One region of the Paenibacillus sp. B2(2019) genome, then DNA from elsewhere that is predicted to be linked to it. Evidence: riboswitches for the same ligand, from Rfam matches in the RefSeq annotation. Region 1 holds a riboswitch; the other holds the start of a gene.
The links. Region 1 has a riboswitch for S-adenosylmethionine ahead of PAENI_RS08900 (methionine ABC transporter ATP-binding protein). Riboswitches for the same ligand answer to the same signal wherever they lie in the genome.
Positions count from the first base shown of each region.

Region 1 (11,694 bases):
GGACAGATTAACTATACCAATATAGAGGCTGCGGGTAGCGCCCAAGCGGCACTTGTATATGCTTCTTTCGGCCAACAAGGTAGTTATACGGTGTTGCAGCTTGCCCAATACGTAGCTACACTTGCTAATGAAGGACAGCGGATCAAACCTCAGCTAGTTAGCAAGATTACAGATGCTGACGGAAAAGTAGTCAAGGAGTTCGGTCGTGAGGTAATAGATGAAGTAACAGCCTTCGATAAATCCTACTGGAAAGAAATTCAACAGGGTATGCGAAGTGAAGTTAGTGCTTTTTCTGATTTCCCTTATGATTTTGCTCGTAAGACGGGAACATCTCAACAAGTGGCAAAGGGTCAAATTCGCGATAACGGTGTATTTATTGCTTATGCCCCACGAAATAACCCTAAGCTGGCAGTAGCCGTAGTTATTCCAGAAGGAGGCTTTGGTTCCCAGAGTGCCGCGCCGGTCGCACGTAAAATTTTTGATGCTTATGATTGGGAATATGGACTTGATGGCGTTCCGAAGAAGAGTCTACAGTCAGGTAATAATACAAATGATCCTGCGAATGAAGGAACGACTACAGGTACTCAGTAACTTTGACTCTAAGGTGAATAATGATTAAAAAATAAACAGCTGCTCTATTGAGAGCATAAAAGAATGGAGGGGTGGCAATGACTGCCAAATACCGCCTGCTTGCTTTGGATATGGATGGAACCCTACTGAATGATGAACAGATTATTACACCTACAACGGTGAAATGGCTTCAAAAGGCGGTCGACGCAGGCGTTCATGTCTGTCTGTCGACAGGCCGAGCTTTTACAAGTGCATTTCCATATGCTGAGCAGCTTGGACTAGAAACACCTATGATTACTGTGAACGGTAGTGAGATATGGCGAGCACCACATGAAATTTATCGGCGATCATTGATGGATCCTATGCTGGTACAACAAATGTATGAACTTGCTAAAGAAGATGACATCTGGTTCTGGGCCTATTCTACGGAAAAAGTCCACAAACAGGATAACTGGGATGGGGATGTAACGGGCAGAGAATGGCTTAAATTCGGTTATCACACCGAAGATGATGAGCTTCGTCATAAGCTGCTGCTTCGTCTTCAAGATATGGGTGGATTGGAGATTACGAACTCCTCTCCACATAACCTGGAGATTAACCCTCTAGGAGTGAATAAAGCAGCCGGAATCATGGAAGTCTGTAAGCTGCTAGGACTAGACATGTCCCAAGTTATAGCGGTTGGTGACAGCCTCAATGACCTTGCAGCGATTCAGCAGTCAGGGCTTGGGGTTGCCATGGGCAACGCTCAGGAGACGGTTAAAGAAGAGGCTGACGTTGTGGTGGCTTCTAATAATAATGATGGAATTGCAGAAGTCATTCAAAAATATATTTTTAATGAAGCTATTGCGAAGTGAATCCATAGAGCATATTTGCTATTAGGAGGTTAAGTGTTGGCGATCCTGGGTTGGATTCTTATTATTGCTTTATTTGCCGTAGGGCTAGCGGGGGCTGTGTACCCAATACTGCCGGGTGCGCTTGCGATTTATCTTGCCTTTTTCGTATATGGCTGGTTCTTTTCTTTCGAGCCTTTTGGTGTCTGGTTCTGGATCATTCAAACGCTGATCGTTGTAGTTTTATTTATTGCTGATTACGTTGTAGGGGCGTGGGGCGTTAAGAAATTTGGCGGCTCACGTTCATCGATTATCGGGAGTACGATTGGGCTAATCATTGGTCCTTTTGTAATCCCAGCCTTTGGACTTATTATTGGTCCGTTTCTGGGTGCCTTTATAGGAGAATTGATCGTAGGTTCTTCACCAGCTAAAGCTGCCAAAGTAAGTGTAGGATCAATACTTGGGTTGTTTAGTAGTACTGTTGTCAAAATTGTGCTACAAATTATTATGGTCGTCCTCTTTTTTATATGGGTCGTCCGGTTTTAATTTTAACAGTGAAGAAGGGGAAATGGTTTGTCCAAGAAAGAGTCTTTCGTAAAAGGCACGCTTATCCTTGCTGCTGCAGCTTTGGTGGCAAGGGTACTCGGGCTTGTTCAGCGGGTGCCGCTGGATCATATTTTTGATGATGTGGGGAGAGCATCATTTGGGGTATCGAACAATATCTATTTAATGCTGCTCACCGTGGCTACAGCAGGTATTCCAAGTACGCTCAGTAAAATGGTCTCCGAGCGGTACGCTCTGAATCGTCCTGAAGAGGCGAGACAAGTGTATCATGCAGCATTGCTATTTTCAGTAGCAGCAGGGGTAATCATGACGGCCTTGCTGTACATAGGTGCTCCGTTCTATGCGACACATATTGCTGATGTACCTGAATCAGCGATGGCAGTTAGGGCTATTGCACCTGCGCTTTTACTTTTTCCGGCAATTGCCATGATGCGTGGATATTTTCAAGGGCGCAACAACATGATGGCTGGTGGTATTTCACAGATTGTAGAGCAGTTCGCTCGCGTACTAGTCGCTATTTTACTAGCTTATATTCTATTACAGCAGGGGTATAACAATACAACTATAGCTGCGGGAGCATCCTTCGGTAGCGTAATTGGTAGTATTGCAGCATTTGGTGTCATGATTTATTTTGCAATCAAGCTGCGCCGAGAGGATAAACAGCAAGGATTAAATTACAATACCACTCAAAAATTGCCAATTTGGGGAATTTACAAAGATATTTTCACACTATCAATTCCGATCGTGCTCTCTTCACTTACGATTCCCGTAGTGAATGTGATTGATACTTCTTTGGCTGTTCCACTGCTTATTGATCAGATGGGTAGAGAGAGTGCAACAGCAGCTTTGGGTATACTAACCACGCGTGCTCAAAGTGTGGCCGGAATTCCACCGGTACTAGCCATTGCGCTAGGAACCTCGCTGATTCCGATCATTTCAGCTGCTTATGCCCGTCGGGATGAGGGACACTTGAAGAAGCAAATTACACTTGCTTTGCGGATTTCTATCCTGACAGGGATGCCAATTGTGTTGGCACTTGTGGCAGCAGCTTATTCTGTAAACGGGTTATTGTTCAGCAGCTTGGACGGAAGCGGAATTGTGGCGATGCTTACGATTGGAACGATCTTTCAGATCACCATGATGACAACGAACTCCATCTTGCTCGGTATGGGCAAATCACGCATTTCAATGTATTATGTGCTAGTGGGTATTATTGTTAAATTAGTCGCAAGCTTCTTACTAAGTAAGATATTTGGGATCTACGGGATTATCGGCGCAACAGCACTTTGTTTCGTAGTTATTACTATTCTTAACTTACGGATGCTGAAATCCATTGTACCTTTCGAAATTATGGGTAAACGGTGGGGCGGCTTTGCAATTGCGGTTCTGGTGTCCGGTGGTATTGGTTTTGGACTTAACCAAGCTGGAATTCTGTTAACAGATCTAATGCCTGCACGTTTGGCGTTTCTGATCACTTGTCTTGTTGTAGGAGCCGCAGTTGTTGTTATTTATCTGGTCATGCTAATTGTACTGGGTGTACTTACTAAACAGGAAATCTCCAGTTATCCGCGTGCATTGCAAAAATTGTTGAATCCGCTGATGAAATTGCAGCCTGCGCGTGTTCGTATGAGAGAATAAGTTTGACTTCTGCATGACATTTTGCTTCACTTAAAGAATAGAAATTTGACAGATATGGAAGAAAGGACTGAACAAGCTATGGACAAAATTAGTTCTCCTGCTGAATTTCAGGTAGCCATTCAATCTCCTCGATTAACTGTAGCCATCTTCAAGGCGGACTGGTGCTCGGATTGTAAATTTATCGATCCTTTTATTCCTGAGGTAGAGCAAGCCTATGCAGATCGTTTAACGCTGGTTGAGGTTGACGTTGATGCTGTGGGTGACGTTAGTCAGGAACAAAATATTATGGGTATTCCAAGCTTTGTCGCGTATTCCGATGGACGTGAATTGGTTAGATTCGTTAATAAATTACGTAAATCCCGCGAGGAAATTGAGAATTTCCTGGATAAAGCGGTTCAAGTGCATCAAAGCCTTCAACAGTAATTCCGGAAAACCACCGCTTTCGCCTGTTCGAGCAAAAGCGGTGGTTTTTTAAGATGCTTCTTCATTACTAAAAACTGCGGGTGATATTTTTGTCGACAAATCAGTTGAAATGGCTTAGTTATCTTACTTGCCTTATCATGTTCCTCGCTGTACTAGGGGGAGCGGTTGTAACGAAGACTGGATCGGGATTGGAATGCGGAAATGAATGGCCGCTCTGTCATGGGAAATTGATTCCGGCCTATACTGTAGGTTCGATGATTGAATACACCCATCGCTTGTTTAGCGGATTGGCAGGGTTATTGTCACTTGCCTCGATGATTGCCTTTTGGCGTTATGCTCGAAATCGGCGGGACTTGTTAGTATATGCATTCATGACGTTGCTGTTTGTAATTGTTCAAGGTGGTATGGGAGCGCTTGCAGTGATTAAATCCCAATCTGCTGCTGTAATGGCACTACATATGGGCTTTTCTTTGATCGCTTTTTCAAGTTCTCTAATGCTGGCTCTAGGAACTAAAAGGCGACATGAAGCAGGTGAGTACGATCCTAAGATGGAGCTTCAGAAGAAACCCGTCAGTAAGGCTTTCCGCAATTTAACCTGCTTCACGGCCTTATATTCCTATGTTGTTGTTTATATTGGAGCCTTTGTTAGTCATACGGATTCGCGCGGTGGATGTTCTGGCTGGCCGCTCTGTAACGGTGAATGGGTACCCGAGCTTTCCGGGGGAGTAGGTATTGTTTTTACGCACCGGATTGCGGCTTTGATCTTATTCATTCTTACTGCGGTGCTTGGACATTTAGCTTTTTGGAAACATAAGGATTACCCAGAGCTAAGAGCTCTTGGCGTAGCGGCTGTTCTGCTGTGCTTGATGCAGGTATTTAGTGGAGCTGCTGTTGTTTACACACTAGATAATGAAAGATTGTACATATTTGCCGCTTTGGCTCATATTTTGTTGATCGCTAGTTTGTTTGGTGTCTTATGTTATATGAGTGTAAGAGTCTGGCAGCTGAATCGTGCGAGAAATGTAGTTGTTGAAAAAAATCCAACGAATCAAATGACACCGTTGTAACACCCTTGGTAGAAAGTTCCCACCGTGGATAGAGTCGCTTTACCTGCGGAATAATAAAGTGGAAATCGGTATATCGTGGTGCTGGACAAAACTTTAGGAGGACTGGGATATGCTGCGGGTTATACTTGGAGAGCCGCCTCGAAAGAACAGCGGTGTATTGGCTGACGCGATGGAGAACATGGCCACATTTGCAGCCTTACTGCGCAAGGAAATGAACGCTCATGAGGATAATGACCATGAATACCGCAAGCTGGAGATTTGGACACGTGGACTGATCTCCTCATTGGATGAATTGGAGCAAAGCTGGTTCGCAGCTGCTTTTTACCGGAAATCGGTAATCGCTGGTTATATGGACGATATGTCACCAGTGGAACAAGGCGATTATGCGCGGTATGTTTATTTTTATAAAGATGGATTTATTCGTGTGTTCTCTCTTCTGGACAAGCTTGGAACGGTACTGAATCATTTTTATGACCTCAAAACCTCCAAATTAAAAACGCACTTTTCTTATTTTACAGTACTGCGTCAACTTCAGTTATTGAATGTGCATCCTGCGCTAGCGGATCAACTGGAACAGATCAAGAACTCTTATCGTGATCCACTGGAGAATCTACGCAAGCGCAGAAATGCTGAAATTCATTATATGAATTCCGAAATGCAGGATGATTTATGGCAGCGACATCAAGGCTTGCATGACAAAATTCAGCTTGAGGATTTAGATAGCCATCTTGAGGATTTAAAGCAGTCCCTTGAAATGAACTGTAAAACATTAATCGCGGCATTCAGCTACAGCAATGAACAGCTGCGTAAGGAAATCAGCAAGGCAAAGCGTGTACAAACCTAAGCGTTCAAGATATTTCCTTTTGACAAAAAAGAAGAAACTTACTATACTTATGCTTGCATTAAAGTCTGTACGAATTCAAATATAAAATTTCATACTCTATATCTTATCGAGAGTGGCGGAGGGATAGGCCCGATGAAGCCCGGCAACCGATTTGTATACAGCGCGATTAGCGTTATGTACAAATGTCATGGTGCTAATTCCTACAATGACGCAAGGTTTGTGGTCGTTGGCAGATGAGAAGGCATTGTCTAAATAAACACACAGAGCCTCTTGCGATCTGCATCGATCGTCGGAGGTTTTTTTGTATGGAATAAGTGAAATATAAAGGGGGCGACGAGCGTTGATTAATCTAAAAGGAATAACAAAGGTATATGGAAAAGGCAGCCATGCGGCTACAGCACTTTCCGGATTGAATTTGTCTATCGAGAAAGGTGAAATATTCGGAGTTATTGGCCATTCTGGAGCGGGGAAAAGTACATTGATCCGTTGCATTAATCTGTTGGAGCGTCCGACAGAAGGGGAAGTTTGGGTAGATGGCATTGAACTAACTAAGCTTACTCAAGGTCAGCTGCAGGAACAGCGGCGCAAAATTGGGATGATTTTTCAACATTTCAATCTGCTATCTTCTGCGACGGTGTACGATAACATTGCTTTTCCTCTGCGACTCACAGGCACCTCGAGAGCAGATATTGATACTAAAGTGAAAGATTTGCTTGCCTTAGTGGGGCTTGAAGAACACCGGGATAAATATCCCTCCCAATTATCAGGCGGACAAAAGCAGCGGGTCGGCATCGCACGGGCACTTGCCAGCGACCCTGATGTGCTGCTGTGTGACGAAGCAACCTCTGCGCTTGACCCACAAACGACAGACTCTATTCTTAAGCTATTGCTCGATATTAATAAACGATTCCATCTTACCATTGTGCTGATCACTCACGAAATGCACGTGATTCAGAGCATCTGCGACCGTGTTGCGGTCATTCATGGTGGTGGTATCGTTGAGCAAGGTAAAGTTACGGAGGTATTCCTGAAGCCGCAGCATGAGGTCACTCGCGATTTCATTCGCAGTGAGTCACAGAATGAGGGACCCCTTCGTACGGCGCTTGACGCTGCTGCTGGGGACAACTCTCAGGCCGTCAAAATTACTTTTTTCGGAGAGAAGACCTACGGCTCTGCACTTTCCAATGTAGTACGTGAGACAGGTGTTAGCTTCGCCATTCTGCATGGTACCATCTCAACGATAAAAGACGTACCTTATGGACAAATGATTGTTCGGTTCGAAGGTCCAGCTGAAGCGATCGCTGTGACGATAGCCGAACTAACCGCTCAAGGCCTTGAAGTGGAGGTGATTTCGTAATGAATTTCGCAGACTTAAACTGGCAAGAAATGATGGATGCTACAGTTGCTACCTTGCAAATGTTAATATTCTCTGGATTGTTCACAATTATTCTTGGTTTACCACTCGGAATTGTATTGTATTTATGGGGAAGATCGAATAGTATAGTAATCAGAGTAATTTACTCGGTCTTATCGTTCGTCGTAAACATCCTACGTTCGGTACCGTTTATCATTTTGATGGTAGCATTAATTCCATTTAGCAAAGCCGTTGTTGGAACTTCCATCGGAGTACTCGGTACGATTCCACCACTCGTGATTGGTGCAGCTCCATTCTTTGCTCGCTTGGTGGAAACGGCATTAAGAGAAGTGGATCGTGGAGTAATCGAAGCGGCGCAAGGGATGGGAGCATCCACGAATCAGATCGTTATGCGTGTTCTTTTGCCAGAGGCTCGTCCAGGTCTGCTCGCTGGGGTTACGATCACACTGGTTACACTGGTCTCCTATACGGCAATGTCCGGGATGGTAGGCGGCGGCGGGCTAGGGGATCTAGCGATTCGTTACGGATATTACCGATATGAGAAGGAAGTTATGATTATCTCTGTAGTCTTGATGGTCATACTGGTGCAACTGCTACAAATGGCCGGTGATCGACTAGTACGACATTTCACACGGAAATAAGGTACGTCCATATATAGCCTTATTCATACAAATACCAAGGATAAGAGGGGGATTTAAAATGAAAAAATTACTACTTACTTTTTTTAGTCTGACACTGGTTGTGGTGCTGGCTGCTTGCGGCAATAACAATAATGCTTCTAACTCGGCTGCTACTAATGCACCAAAAGATGGTGCTGCAACTGAGTCACCTGCAGAACCTGTAAAATTGGTGGTTGGTGCTTCACCTGTTCCGCACGCTGAGATCCTAAAAGCTATTGCTCCATTGCTTGAAGCGCAAGGAATTAAATTAGAAATCAAAGAATTCACTGACTATGTTCAACCAAACGTTCAGCTTTCAGAGAAGAATCTGGATGCTAACTTCTTCCAACATCAACCTTACCTGGATGACCAGAATCAAAAGAACGGTTCGGATCTAGTTTCTGTTACAGCCGTTCACGTTGAACCTTTTGGTGCTTATTCCAAAAAAATCAAATCCATCGACGAGCTGGCTGATGGTGCGAAAGTTGCCATCCCGAATGATGCTACAAACGGTGGTCGTGCACTGATCCTGCTTGCCAAAAATGGACTGATTTCTTTGAAAGATGATACCAACATCACATCTACCCAAGCAGATATCACTGAAAATAAGAAAAACCTTAAAATCATCGAGCTAGATGCAGCAATGTTAGGTCGTCAATTGGATGAAGTAGATCTTGCCTTGATTAACACTAACTATGCTTTGGAAGCTAACCTAGTTCCTACTAAAGATGCTTTGTTCATTGAGGGTACGGATTCCCCTTACGCTAACATCCTGGTAGCTCGTCCTGACAATAAAGATTCTGATGCAATCAAAAAGCTTGCCGCTGCACTGAATTCTCCAGAAGCTAAAGCTTTTATTGAAGAGCAGTACAAAGGCTCGATCATTCCAGCATTTTAAGACAGAAAGCTAACTTAATCTCTAATACAGCATAAAACCCGCTGCCTAACGGCAAGCGGGTTTTATGCTGTATGTTGTAGGGGAAGTGTAAATCCTCTATAATAAGAAAATCCCGATCTCCTGAAGAGGAGGATCGGGAATGATATTGAATGGGATTAGAATACTTGCATAACTTCTTGTACGCCTTCTACTTCTTCAAGAAGGGCGCGTTCAATCCCGGCTTTCAAGGTGATCGTGGAGCTTGGGCAGCTGCCGCAGGCACCCATAAGTTTCAACTTAACGATGCCGTCTTCTACATCGACCAGTTCAACGTCGCCGCCATCGCGTTGCAGGAACGGACGAAGCTTATCCAGCACTTCCAATACTTCATCATACATTTCGGTGCTTTGTGCATTCTCACTCATTTCTCAATCACTCCTTTCATAAGTTCATTATAGTACAAAAAGTTAAAAAATAAAATGGTTAGGCGGAATAGGGAGATCATCATGAGACCAATTATTGAATTTTGTGCCAGTAACATGGGTCACGGAACAGACAAGCTAATGCATAAGCTGGAGGAAAATCCAGATTACGATGTGATCGAATACGGATGCCTGAACAATTGTGGGGAATGTTATTTAACTCCCTTTGCCATGGTTGAAGGTGACATCGTTGCTGCAGATACGGTTGCCGAGCTAGAAGAGAAAATTGATGCTAAAATCAAAGAGCTAGAGGCTTGGTTCAACATGGACCTTGACTAAATGCTTTTTGTGGAAAATAAAGGGCTGCTCTTTTTCGTATTTATAACGGAAAAGAGCAGCCCTTAGGTTTATCCTAAAGTGCGTTTTGACATCCAGAGCACCCCGCTCTTAAGGATACGGGGAACCCGTCCTTTGACGGAGCGTTGGCCCATCAGACCAAATCCAGCTTTCTTGCCTAGCGAGCCTAAGGTACCCTTTAGACGAATAGGATGAAGCTTAGGGGTCTCGCCGCGCCACATGGCTTGAATAACCTGAGCAACCTGCTCACCCTGCGCTCCTGCGGCTTGTGCGCTTGGAGCGAATGGCAGGCTGGCACAGTCGCCAATTACATACACTTCTGGATAATCAGGTACACGATAATATTCATCCAGAATGATTCGTCCTCCGCGATCCTTCGGGACTGTTAATTCCTGAACAACCTTCACCGGTTGGATCCCCGCGGTCCATACCGTAACATCTGAAAGAATTTCCTCTGTACCGTTAAAAAGCGCATCTTTCTCTACATGGGATACGGAGACACGTCCGAGTGTCTGTACTTGATGGTGGTGAAACCATTCCTCCACGTATTGTGACAGCTTCGCAGGGAAGGCAGATAAGACACGTTCACCGCGATCCAGAATAGCAATATTAAGATCTGGTCGGCTCTCCCGAAGCTCTGCCGCCAATTCCACTCCACTTAGTCCTCCGCCTACAATGTTTATTGTTCCATAAGGCTTCACATCGTTTAAACGTTGGTAAGTTTCGCGTGTTCCTGCAAAGGTCTGGATACTGCAAGTATATTGATCAGCTCCAGGGATGTTATGGTAATTGTCGGTACAACCTAGTGCAATGGCAAGTATGTCATAAGACACAGTCTCGTCAGGCTCCATTGTAACGATTCTACTCTCCAAATCAATGGAACTCACCTCACCGTAACGGATAGTGAGACGGGGATGAACCGGAAACTGGATCCGCAAGTGATAGTCAGTTACTGTACCTGCGGCAAGCGCATAATATTCCGTTTTGATTCCTTGATAAGGCATTCGGTCAATTAAGATAATTTCAATATCCTGTGGAAGGTGATTATTGAGCAATTCTTGAATTAGGGCCAAGCCGCCATAGCCGCCGCCCAGAACGAGTAGTGTTCTCATGCTGACCGAACTTCCTTTCCAATATAGGATAACGGATCTAGGTAGTCTTTTATTCGTATACCTTTATCGCATTGTAGAACGTGTCGCGTTCTACTGGAATTCGTCCAGCACCTTTTACTAACCAGATCAATTCATCGCGAGTGAGGCCTTCAGGTGTTAAGGCACCAGCCGCATGGCTAATGCGTTCTTTAAGAATAGTACCATGGACGTCAGAAGCACCGAAGTTCAGTGCAACTTGAGTAAGCTGAGGACCGATATTAATAAAGTACGCTTTGATGTGATCGAAATTATCCAGCATCAATCTGCTGATCGCAATCGTCTTCAGATCCTCATAAGCGGAGTTGCGGCGCATAATCCCTGCATTCTTGTTCTTAGGCTGCATAGATAATGGAATGAATACCATAAAGCCATTGGTTTCATCCTGTAGATCCCGGATCTGCATCATGTGCCGGATACGATCTTCATGAGATTCAATCGAGCCGTAAAGCATAGTTGTATGTGTCTTCATGCCAAGCTGATGTGCTGTTCGGTGAACTTCTAGATATTCTTCCACATTAGCCTTATCTACACGCATTTTTTTACGGTATTGATCGGATAATATTTCTGCGCCACCACCAGTAAGCGTCTTAAGTCCTGCAGCACGCAGCTGCTCGAGTACCTCACGAATACTCAATCCGCTAATTCGGGTGAAAAAATCGATTTCGGCTGCAGTGTACGCTTTTAAGGTTACCTCAGGGAAACGTTCATTCAAGGCTTTTAAAGAATCCACGTAATACTGGAAAGGAACCTTGTCATTATGACCGCCTACGATATGGAATTCGCGCACACCTGGATGAATATGCTGTTCGACATATTGCACCATTTCCTGACCGGAAAGGGTATAAGCACCCTCTTCTCCATCATCTTTGCGGAAATTGCAGAATGCACAGTGAGATTCGCAAACATTGGTGAAATAT
Region 1 is NZ_VTZR01000011.1:116,665-128,358, reverse strand. It holds gene PAENI_RS08935 (peptidoglycan D,D-transpeptidase FtsI family protein) at 1-591, shown strand, start outside; gene PAENI_RS08930 (Cof-type HAD-IIB family hydrolase) at 669-1,424, shown strand; gene PAENI_RS08925 (DUF456 domain-containing protein) at 1,461-1,946, shown strand; gene PAENI_RS08920 (putative polysaccharide biosynthesis protein) at 1,974-3,602, shown strand; gene PAENI_RS08915 (thioredoxin family protein) at 3,681-4,025, shown strand; gene PAENI_RS08910 (COX15/CtaA family protein) at 4,115-5,092, shown strand; gene PAENI_RS08905 (Cthe_2314 family HEPN domain-containing protein) at 5,202-5,936, shown strand; SAM riboswitch class I at 6,037-6,176, shown strand; gene PAENI_RS08900 (methionine ABC transporter ATP-binding protein) at 6,277-7,293, shown strand; gene PAENI_RS08895 (methionine ABC transporter permease) at 7,293-7,952, shown strand; gene PAENI_RS08890 (MetQ/NlpA family ABC transporter substrate-binding protein) at 8,011-8,868, shown strand; gene PAENI_RS08885 (NifU family protein) at 9,024-9,272, opposite strand; gene PAENI_RS08880 (YuzB family protein) at 9,354-9,608, shown strand; gene PAENI_RS08875 (NAD(P)/FAD-dependent oxidoreductase) at 9,677-10,738, opposite strand; gene mqnE (aminofutalosine synthase MqnE) at 10,788-11,694, opposite strand, start outside.

Region 2 (11,694 bases), on a different contig from region 1:
ATGGTGCTGGCGATTTCTGTTGAATAAGCCAAATGTGTAAGCCGGGCTTCAATGACTTCTACACCAGATAAGGACAATCGCTCTTGAAGCTCAGTCGCTAACTCTTTAGCAATTTCATCTGCATTAGCACGCAGGGACATCCCAGATTCATTGAAGTTATCATAAGGGTATTTGCTGGCCACATGACGCAGCGCCGTTTCACTCTGAATCTCTACGAAAGCCATATATTTATCTACATCAAAGAGGGCTTTAGCGGAGTTAATCACCTTAAAGACGATAACTGCAGCAATTTCAATCGGATTACCTTCAACATCATTGACCTTGAGCTTCACACTGTTAAAGTTACGAACGCGTAGGGAAACCGTCTTACGTACGCTGAACGGAATAACTGCGAACAGTCCACTCGTTGCAATAGTCCCTACATATTTGCCGAAAAAGGTGACTACAACCGACTTATTAGGTTGTACAACCGTAATACTCGTACATAGTATTGCTGATACAACGAACAGAATGACTGGTACTGCAATATACTCCTGAACAGCACCATAGATTCCACCAGCCAAACAAACTGCAATTAATGCGATAACCCAAAATCCGCTGACAGGACGAAGCGTCTTCTCCTTCATAAAAAAGCACCCCCATAAGATATTTTTTTGATATGATTATGATATCACTTTTGGATAATAATGTGTATACAGAAATGTAATAAAATAATGAATTTATGTTCACAGGTAAAATAAACCTTCGAAATCTTAACCATACAAAAAACGCTTGCTGCTCAATCATCCACTAAACGGATTAACGAGCAACAAGCGTTGATTTAATTTATATATTAGTTCTGCATAATGAAATCATTATCAATCTTAGCATTAGCATCATCGAACACGCGCAGAATATCGTAGCGTGTATTCCGCTGTGCCGGGATTTTGCCTGCTTCGCGGATCAACTGAGTAATCGATTCGATATTGACCTTGTAGGTCGCGCCCGCAGAAGATACTACGTTTTCTTCAATCATCGTACTGCCGAAATCGTTGCAGCCATATTGAAGGGAAAGCTTGCCGACCTCTGGTCCCATTGTTACCCAAGAGGACTGGAAGTTCTTAATGTTGTCTAGAACAAGGCGACTTATGGCTACCGTCTTCAGATATTCTTCAGGCGTTTGTCTATCCAGCTTCAGGTTAGTATTGTCCGGTTGGAAGGTCCAAGAGATAAAGGCCAAGAAACCCTCTGAATCGTATTTGTTGGCAATACACTCGTCCTGAGCCTCACGCACACGAAGTAAGTGCAATGCCCGTTCTTCCATACTTTCACCAAGTCCAATGACCATCGTTGCTGTCGTATTCATACCGATCTTATGCGCTGTCTGCATTACGTCCATCCACTCGCGCCATGAGCCTTTAAGTCGGCTGATCTTGCGGCGTGTGCGATCATCGAGAATTTCCGCTCCCCCACCTGGTAATGAATCCAGGCCAGCAGCATGGATTTCACGTACAACTTCCTCGAGCGATAATCCAGACACTTCTTTCATCTTCATAATCTCAGCAGGAGAGAAGGAATGCATTGTAATCTCAGGAAAACGTTGCTTAATTCCGCGAAGTATATCGGTATAATAGCTGAAAGGAAGATTTGGGTTCGTACCGCCTTGCATCAGTATTTCTGTACCATTTACAGCGATAGTCTCAGCGATTTTTTGGTAAATCGTCTCATCCGGCAATACATAACCCTCATCAGAGCCCGGTCTGCGATAAAATGCGCAGAAACGGCAGTAGACATCACATACATTCGTATAGTTAATATTACGACCAATTACAAACGTGGCCATCGGGTCTGGATGCCAGCGTTCCATTATGGTGTTTGCAGCTGCACCCATTTTCTCAATTTCGTTGCTCTCGAACAGTCGGATGGTATCTTCCAATTGGAGACGTTCACCCCGTAGGGCTTTGTCCAAAATAAGATCTATCGCACTCATCGTTCGCATCCTCCTTCTAAACCCTTAGGGGTATGGTAGAATCACAAAATTACAGGAAGAAAAAACGTTGTCTCTTTTTCAAGGTGACAACCCTTTCTCATACAATTGAACAGTTCATTTCCTCATCGTATCACAATCTGAACAGCTTGAAAAATGCTTTTACATTCTTCGCAAATTCCTATCCAGAAGAAAAGCAGCATCGCACTAAGCGATACTGCTAGTTATACTCTATTTCTCCACTAACACTCGATTGAACATTTCTTCCTGTTACTTGGACTCAATTTCTGCCCTAGCGGCTTCTAGTGCTTGGCCAAGATCAGCAATCAAATCCTCTGCATGTTCAATACCGACGGAGAAGCGCAGCAAACGATCATCTACACCCACAGCATTTCGAATCTCCACAGGAATATCAGCATGTGTTTGTACAGCCGGATAAGTCATAAGTGACTCTACGCCGCCCAAGCTTTCTGCGAATGCAATAAGACGAATATGACGAAGAAGTGGCTCTACGTATCTGGCATCTTTTAATTTGAAAGAAAAAATACCGGTATTGCCTGAAGATTGGCGATTCTGGATTTCATGTCCTGGATGATCAGGCAATCCTGGATGGAACACTTCCGCAATCGCTGGATGCTCTAATAAGTAGTGAGCGATCGCTAGTGCATTGCTTTCGTGACGCTCCATACGCAGCGCCAATGTCTTCAAGCCTCTCATCAACTGATAACTGTCTGTTGGTCCGAGCACGGCGCCAATAGAGTTATGTAGAATAGCTAGTTCAGCTGATAATTCTACACCCTTGGATACAATCAGGCCTGCCAGTACATCATTATGACCACCCAAATACTTAGTAGCGCTATGAACTACAATATCCGCACCTAATTCTATAGGCCGTTGGAAGAATGGTGTCAGCAGCGTATTATCTACAATGCTAAGTAATCCATGGTGACGTGCCCAAGTACACACGGCTTCAATATCCGTGATCATCATAAGTGGGTTCGTTGGCGTTTCAATAAATACAGCTTTCGTATTTGGACGACGCGAAGCTTCCAGTGCATCCAAATCATTCGTGTCTACATAAGAAGCAGTGATTCCAAACTTGGACATAATCCGTTCCAACAAACGATAGGTACCGCCGTAAAGATCCAGCGAAACGATCAGATGATCGCCTTGAGCGAACAAGGTGAGCACCGTTTGTATCGCTGCCATCCCTGAGCTACAAGCAAATCCTGCATCTCCAGATTCCAGTTCCGCAGCTGCATTCTCAAGCACTGAACGGGTCGGACTCTTGGTGCGGCTATAATCAAACCCTGTGCTCTGACCGAGTTTTGGATGACGAAATGCCGTTGCATTATAAATCGGAAAATTAATTGCTCCTGTGGCAGGATCTTCTTGAGAACCTATTTGAGCCAGTCTACTTTCAATCCTAAGTTTGTCATCCATGATTAATGCCTCCTAATTTATATTGTAGCGCTATTATTAATAAACAATCGGGTCGATATCATAAGGCGTTTCTTGATATACATAGTAATTGAGCCAGTTAGAGAATAATAAATTGGCATGCGCACGCCACACTGCTGGAGGTGTACGTTCTGGATCATCTTTAGGGAAGTAATGTTTCGGCAAAGCCATCTCCATCCCTCTAGACACATCACGGTCATATTCCCATTTCAAGGATAGGGGATCGTATTCGGAATGTCCGGTCACAAATATTTGTTTACCGTCGTTTGTAGCCACTAGATACATACCAGCTTCTTCGGATTCCGCCAGAATCTGCAGATCTGGGTTATTCTCAATATCTTCACGGGAGACATCGGTATGACGAGAGTGTGGTACATGGAATACCTCGTCAAAGCCGCGCAACAGTTTAATGTTATTTTGATTAATCGTATGAGCGAAGACGCCAAAACATTTCTCAGGCAATGCCACTTTACGAACACCAAAATGATGATATAAGCCTGCCTGTGCCGCCCAACAAATATGCATGGTTGAAGTCACATTGTCCTTGCTCCATTCAAAAATCTCTTTCAGTTCTTCCCAATACGATACTTCCTCGAACTCCATTTGTTCTACAGGAGCACCTGTAACGATTAAACCATCCAAACGGCGGTGGCTGATCTCGTCAAAGGTTTTGTAAAAGCTCTTCAAATGTTCAGCAGAAGTATTCTTGGAAATATGGGAACGCGGATGCAATAAAGTAACATCAACTTGTAGTGGCGAATTTCCAATTAAACGCAGCAATTGAGTCTCTGTCGTCTCTTTAGTCGGCATGAGGTTCAGAATAGCAATCCGTAGTGGACGGATATCCTGATGGAAAGCCTGACTTTCGTCCATCACAAAAATATTTTCTCCGGATAGTACTTCTTTCGCCGGTAAACTGTCGGGAATTTTAATTGGCATTGTCTTTCCACTCCTTAGCTGAATTTAGTTGTTTTGCCGCACTGCGGCTTGCTGAACATAAAAAGACCTTCCTCGGAAATCGAGAAAGGTCATATCTACAGTCATATGCGCCTCTCTCATCTGCCAGAATGTTCCTGAAAACGATTAGACGTCTGCAGAAATTCCGCAAGAATTAGCACCGTGCGTTTACACGCCGGTTGCCGGGTTTCATAGGGCTAGTCCCTCCACCTGCTCTTGATAAGATTTAGCTGTATTCAATTAAATTACTTTAAAATTCACTTTAAATCATGAACCTCCTTTTCGTCAAGTCCATACAATGCTGAAGAAGCCTCAAAATCACAATAAATTTGCTTGAAAGAGGCATACTCCGTTGTTATACTAGACAAGTATTTCATACCTGAACGAAAAGAAGAGGTGAGAAGAAGGATGGAAGGCGACCCGAGCTCGCAAATATGTGTACAGAATGAGCAACCACACAGGATAATCATCAGCTTGCCGGCGGCGGGAGCAGTTCTTCTTCATGCCCTCGAAACGTCATTTGGCCCTATGTATTGATTGTACCGCCGGCCAAGCTGATTTTTTTCTCTGTGCTTAATTTAGCAGTCCCTAGTGAAGACCTGGGGATAGGAGGAGTGAAATCAGATGAAAATCCGGCTGGTAAATGCAGGGGTTTTTACACCTATTGATGAAATTGATGAAACACTAACACCCCCAACGGAAGGGTTCTATTGGATTGACGCCGATGTTGAGGATTTGGAGCTGCTTCAGCCCTTGTTCAACCTACATGATCTTGCTGTTGAGGATTGCCTTAGCGAAGAGGATCAGCGTCCAAAGATCGAAATATACGAAAGTCACTACTTTATAGTTGTAAATAGCATCCGCTTTGACGATGAAGAAATTTTCCTACGGGCACTCAATGTATTCCTTGGAAGACATTACATCATCACTGTCACGAAACAAAAGATCAATGAACTACGAATCCTGAAGCCTATGCTCTGGGAGCAAGAAGTAAGTGAACCGGATATGTTCCTTTACTTGCTAATTGACCTTGTCGTTGATAACTATTTCTCCGTCGGCGACCGAATTGAAGCTCGGATTGAGAAGCTGGAAGAAGATATCCTCATGCATACCAAAAAGTCACATCTTAGTGAAATTATCGGTCTGCGAAGTGAAATTCTATGGTTGAAGAAAATGCTGGGGCCACAAAAAGAAGTGATTAATACCCTAAATAAAAAAGACCTCCGTCTGATTGATGATCAGCTTCAGAAATATTTTAGCGACATTTATGAAAATGCGGTTAAAATATCTGAAACCTTTGAGACGTATCGCGATCTCATGGGCAACTTACGAGAGGCATACCAATCCAGTATCGCCAACCGCGCGAATGAAATTATGAGAGTATTTACTGCGATCACAACAATATTCATGCCCCTGACCGTAATTACCGGAATCTACGGTATGAACTTTGATCATATGCCCGAGCTTCATACGAAATATGGCTATTATGGCGTTATAGGCGTTATGTTGACGTTAGGCTGTGGGATGCTGTATGTTTTCCGCAAGAAGGAATGGCTATGAAACGAACCGGACGAATAAGCAAGACGAAGGCCCTGTAACCGTAAGGTATAAGGAAGCCTTCGTCTTTTTGGTATGCGCAAATTTAAAAGCTGGTCGCCATGCCCACTTTATGCGTTTGCTCTCGACGGAAACGGATGCGTATCAATCGCAGACGCTCATAATAAATATCCAATCCTTCAGCAGCAGAAAAATCGTCACCATACACCTTATGTAACACCGGTTTTAGGAAAAGATCCCCGAGCTCCACATAGGCATTCCATATCGCATCCTGCTCATTCTGCGGCATATTGCCAAGCTCTACATGGATCAGCTTCTCGACAGAATAACCTTCTCTTTCTAGCTCCTCTACCGCTTCAATCAGTTCACGCCGGTTCACTCCACTATTCACCTTAAGCTGTTCCAAGCCCAACCCATTCTCGATCCCCTGTAGCAAAATCCTCCGCAAGCGCAGTCGTTCTAGCTGCTTCTTATATTTGACTTCTTTCTGTTTATAAAGCCAAGATACGAAAGACTCCTCTTCAATTACTTCATTCACCCAATTTAGAGGGAAGGCATGTTCCCTTGCCACCGCAGTAGTTATAGCCAGCCAATCAGCCCCAAACTGTGCTATCTTGCCTTCTCCCACACCCGGAATTTGCATCAGTTCCTCTGGCGTATGCGGTAGAAATGTACTTAACAAGCGCAACAGACGATTACTGGCGAGAATATAGGGCGCCTTCCGTTCACTCGAAGCCTTACCACGGCGCCAAGCACATAACTCTTCATAAATGGCTTCATTCCCATAATGTTCGCTGTAATATTGAAGCTTCAGCTGCTCCTGATTACGTCCAGTAAGACTATCCTCCTCGTGGAATATCCCATCGATTAAGGGTCGATAGCCATCTCCCATCTTCACTGCTAGCTCATGCCTGTATACACAGAGCATCTCATTCCATGAACCACCTTCATACCACAAATTCTCAATGTAATTCTCCCCACCTGAAAAATCACGCCAGCCCAAACTCCAGATCCCCTCTTCCTCTCCAATCCACAACTGGGCGTACACCTCTTGATCCACTCCAGATATTCTGGATAAACGGTTCATAAACACAATTTGCATATTCATCCCTACCTTTCTCAACATTACAGCAAGCACAATAACCTTCCGGGAAGAGCCTCCTTCGGAGCGAACAAATCCTTTCTCAATCAGACCCCGAACGCAAAAAAGCACCTCTCTCACGATAAACGCGAAAGAGGTGCTCCCTCATTAAATGCTATACTGTTAGATCCTAGAATACCATATATTACCGAACAGTCAATGTCTTTTTATACTAGTTTCTAGCTAGAGCTAATGTAGCCAATCCAATCGCTCCAGCAAGCCCTGCATTGTCTCCAAGACCTGGTGAGACAACATAATTATCGATGTCGACATTAAGCGATGAATGTTGAACATATCCGCTCAATAACTCTTGCAGCTTAGTGCGAATCAACGGGAATAGGTGGCTTTGCTTCATAACACCACCGCCCATTACGATTTTTTGAGGAGACAGAATCAGCACATAGTTCATGAGTGCATGTGCAAGATAGTGAGCTTCCATTTCCCATGCCGGATGGTCCACTGGTAGCTCTCCTGCCGGTTGTCCCCAGCGTTTGCCGATCCCCGGACCTGCGGCTAATCCTTCAAGACAATCGCCATGATAAGGACAGTAACCCTCAAACGTATCCTCTGGATGTCTACGAACTAGAATATGTCCCATCTCAGGATGTGACAATCCATGGACCATCTGGCCGCCAACAACCGCTCCTGCTCCAATGCCTGTCCCAACCGTAATATAAAGACAGCTGTCTAGACCTTTAGCTGCTCCCCATTTACTCTCCGCAAGCGCTGCACCATTCACATCCGTGTCAAAGCCGATCGGAACGTTAAATTGCTCAACCATTGTGCCTACCAGATTATATTGTCCCCAGTGAGGTTTTGGTGTCGTTGTTATGTAACCATAAGTAGGGCTGTCCAGTACGGGATCAATTGGTCCAAAAGATCCGATTCCGAATGCTTCTACATTTTTCTCTTTAAAATAGTCTATTACTAGTCCCATCGTTTCTTCCGGTGTTGTTGTCGGAAAGCTAACTCGGTCAACAATGGTACCGTCCTCATAACCAATCCCACATACAAATTTTGTTCCGCCTGCTTCAATCGCTCCCAATAGCTTCACAGCAATTATCTCCCTTTCTCTAGTTAGAAGTTGAAACGCTACCCATACACAAATAAATAATATCATTAAAAAAAGCAATCACCAGCCCTAATTATACGTCGAATGAAGCGCTATCACAACATGTATAAATGCCTTTGGCGTCCTTTTAAGGACGGTAGCGTTTAAGAGAGAAAGATAAGGATAATGTATAGTGTGAAACTTATACGTTCTTATAGTTTAACAAAACACCCTCCATGCATCTTTGCATGAAGGGTGTCTGATCTTAACCCAAATCGCCTAACTCAATCTGTACAATTCCCCGTTCGTCCTGCACCTCAGCAATCAAATGCATCAAGCTGCCGAACTCTAGCTCCTGAAATTTGCGCGCAGCTGTTTCCCGCTGTAGTTGCCACAAGGCTTCCGTCAGCTCACAGACCACTGGTACATCGCAACGGATTTCCGCTAACTCTCGCGATAAATGCAGCATATCCAGATCTGCTTCGATTTTGGTACGCACACCTTTAGGGAGCAGATGCAGATTCTCAATTACACCTTCAACTGTTCTGTATTCGGTCAGCAGTTTCAGCGCAGTCTTCTCACCAATCCCTTTTACGCCGGGATAATTATCACTGGTATCGCCCATAAAGCCTTTCAGGTCAATCACTTGTCTAGGGGTTAGACCCTTTTCCTCCAGCAATTCTGCAAGGTCATACACTTTATAGTTAGAGCGTCCCTTTTTCATAATGACGACCTTAACATTCTCATCAATGAGCTGAAGCATATCATGGTCACCCGTCAAAATATATACCTCAGAGTTTTCACTGTAACAAGAAGCCAGCGTACCAATGCAATCATCCGCTTCATAGCCTGCAAGTCCAATGTTCGGCACCCCAAGCTCAGCTACTACATCTTTTACTAGATCGAACTGTGGAATCAGCTCTAACGGGGCTTCAATCCGATTCGATTTGTATCCATCGTATTTCTCGGTGCGGAACGTTCCTTTGCCCATATCCCAGCAGCATACGACGTGAGAAGGCTCAAATGTGCTTACTGCATCGAAAAAATACTGCAAAAAACCATACACCGCATTCGTCGGCAATCCAGCTTTTGTCTTGCGAATATATCCTCCATAAGAGGTCGCATAAAAGGCCCGGAACAGCAGAGCCATTCCATCTACAAGCATTACACGGCCCGTTGTTTCTGCTCTCATGTATAAACCTCTCCCTTAATCGTTCATTGTATTGTTATTAAGCGCTTGTCCATGTTATTGCACAAAGAGTATTCTATCAGAAAATACTTGATCTGATAAGGGATCATATAGTTACACATATGGGAGCTTATTCTTATCCTTTGAAATTAACAAGTAAAAACACCATCGGTGCCCTTGCAAGGGCGGTAAGCTTAAGCGAGAAATATAAGTATATTATAGAATCTTGGTCTTTTGTGATTTTCCTAGATATCCAAAAAGGGATGCCACAACAGCCATGAAATGACTGTTGGGACATCCCCTTTACGGATTTATACTTTGGAAGTATTGGTCCAAGCTTCAGCATATTGATCTTCTTTAAAGCCTACCGTAACTTTAACACCATCAGTGACAATCGGACGTTTATTTAGCATACCATGGCTCGCGAGCAGCTCAAGCTTCTCCTGCTCACTAAGCTGTGCCATTTTGTCCTTAAGACCCAATGCTTTATAGACTTCACCACTTGTATTAAAAAACTTTTTCAGTTCAAGTCCGCTATTGGCCAGCAATTCACGCAGCTCCTCAACGGTAGGTGGCTGTTCTGCGATGTTTTGAAGCTCTAGCTCATGACCTTGAGCTTGTAGCCATTTTACTGCACTGCGGCAGGTGCTGCATTTTGGATATTGATATACTTTTAGTTTGCTCATGTTGTTCTCCTTTAATGGTAGTGATGAGTGCGCTACGCTGGCAAATTATTCTTCCGATCGCTGTTATCCTCGGATTTCTTGATTTAGTCCGCTTGTTGCGGATGAAATCCGAGGATAAAGGCGAACACTCCGTTTCTCCAGAACCAATTCGCCCTCTGGCTAACATCACTAAGATAATTTTTACCTCAAATTCGCTTTCGGGCCTTGCTCCAATACGTTCTCCAAGGCCGCCATATCAGGCGGCAAAGGAGCTTCAAAGATCATTTCCTGCAGCAACACCGGATGCTTGAACGTCAGACGCACCGCGTGCAGTGCTTGACGCGGTATGGAGGCATCTAGTGCTGTAACGGACTCCAACTGTTCACTTTGAGTTAAAGTCAATTCCGGTAGATTATACAGCTCATGACGATACATGCTGTCACCAATCAAAGGACAGCCGATAGAGGTCATGTGGACCCGAATCTGATGAGTACGACCACTCTCCAGCTTCAGTTCAACTTTTGAACCTTGTGCGTATACGGTTTTAACCTCATACCGAGTCAGAGAAGGATAACCATCCGGTGTCACGATACGCCGATGCGGCTCCTCAGGATCACGGTCAATAGGTCCGTCGATATCGCCGAAAGGCTCCACAGGAGCCCCATGAACAAATGCAGCATAACGTTTGTCCACTGTACCCGCAATCATCTGCTCAGAAATATGCTGATGGCTATACGAATTCTTGGCGATGACTAACACACCGGAGGTTTCCTGGTCCAGACGATGGACGGGTCGAAAGCGGAAACGTTCATTTTTTTGCGCCCAATAATGAACTACTCCGTTAGCCAGCGTGTCAGTGTAATGTCCGTGTGTGGGATGCACGATGATCCCTGCTGCCTTGTTTACTACGAGCAGATGCTCATCTTCAAATAGAATTTCAAAGGGAATCGGCTGCGGTAAAATATCATCCGAAGTCTCTGTTTCCATGCGAATCTGTACAATATCGCCTGCCTTAACATGTACGCTGATATAAACACGCTCTCCATTTAATGTAATCCCTTGTTCTGTTTGCTTAAGGCGTGACAACAATTTACGTGAGACATCCATCCGTTTATGCAGGATCGTCTTCAGCAACCAGTCATCCTCTTCTGGCGGTATAATGTAAGTAATTGGTGAATAATAGCTAGTCATATTAGTCTCGGAACACCTTTTTACTGCGAATGTATTCTACATCAGTAATCCCTGCCCGTGTATTAGCCGTCCTAGCCAGCGCAAAGAAATAATCGGATAACCGGTTCAAATAAATAACCGCTTCCGGGTTAATGTCTGCATTTCTTCCAAGTGTAACTGCCCGGCGTTCCGCCCGGCGGCAAACCGTACGGCACACATGTAGAACCGAAGCCAACGGACTGCCCCCAGGGAGGATGAATTTTTCTAGTGGTGGATTCTCTGCTTGAAGCTCATCAATCCAGCCCTCCAACCGTTTAGCCATCTCACTTGTTACCATATATTGACCACCATCACCTAGCTTAATAAAAGCCAGATCGGTTCCGCAATCGAATAGCTCATGCTGAATTTCCAGCAGCTGCTCGCGTACATCATCAAACTGATCGTCCTCCATCAGGCTCCTTGCCTGACCTACAAAGCAATTCAGTTCATCGATCGTTCCGTAAGCTTCAACTCGGACATCGTCCTTACCAACCCGGC
Region 2 is NZ_VTZR01000017.1:102,610-114,303, reverse strand. It holds gene PAENI_RS14895 (SPFH domain-containing protein) at 1-626, opposite strand, end outside; gene mqnC (cyclic dehypoxanthinyl futalosine synthase) at 833-1,969, opposite strand; gene PAENI_RS14885 (aminotransferase class I/II-fold pyridoxal phosphate-dependent enzyme) at 2,237-3,409, opposite strand; gene metA (homoserine O-acetyltransferase MetA) at 3,446-4,366, opposite strand; SAM riboswitch class I at 4,480-4,610, opposite strand; gene corA (magnesium/cobalt transporter CorA) at 5,009-5,944, shown strand; gene PAENI_RS14870 (HRDC domain-containing protein) at 6,027-7,043, opposite strand; gene PAENI_RS14865 (ROK family protein) at 7,255-8,136, opposite strand; gene PAENI_RS14860 (5'-3' exonuclease) at 8,399-9,325, opposite strand; gene PAENI_RS14855 (arsenate reductase family protein) at 9,634-10,008, opposite strand; gene PAENI_RS14850 (RluA family pseudouridine synthase) at 10,189-11,178, opposite strand; gene PAENI_RS14845 (cob(I)yrinic acid a,c-diamide adenosyltransferase) at 11,180-11,694, opposite strand, start outside.
Region 2: it holds a riboswitch for S-adenosylmethionine, as region 1 does, so the genes downstream of both, metA (homoserine O-acetyltransferase MetA) here and PAENI_RS08900 (methionine ABC transporter ATP-binding protein) in region 1, are expected to answer to the same signal.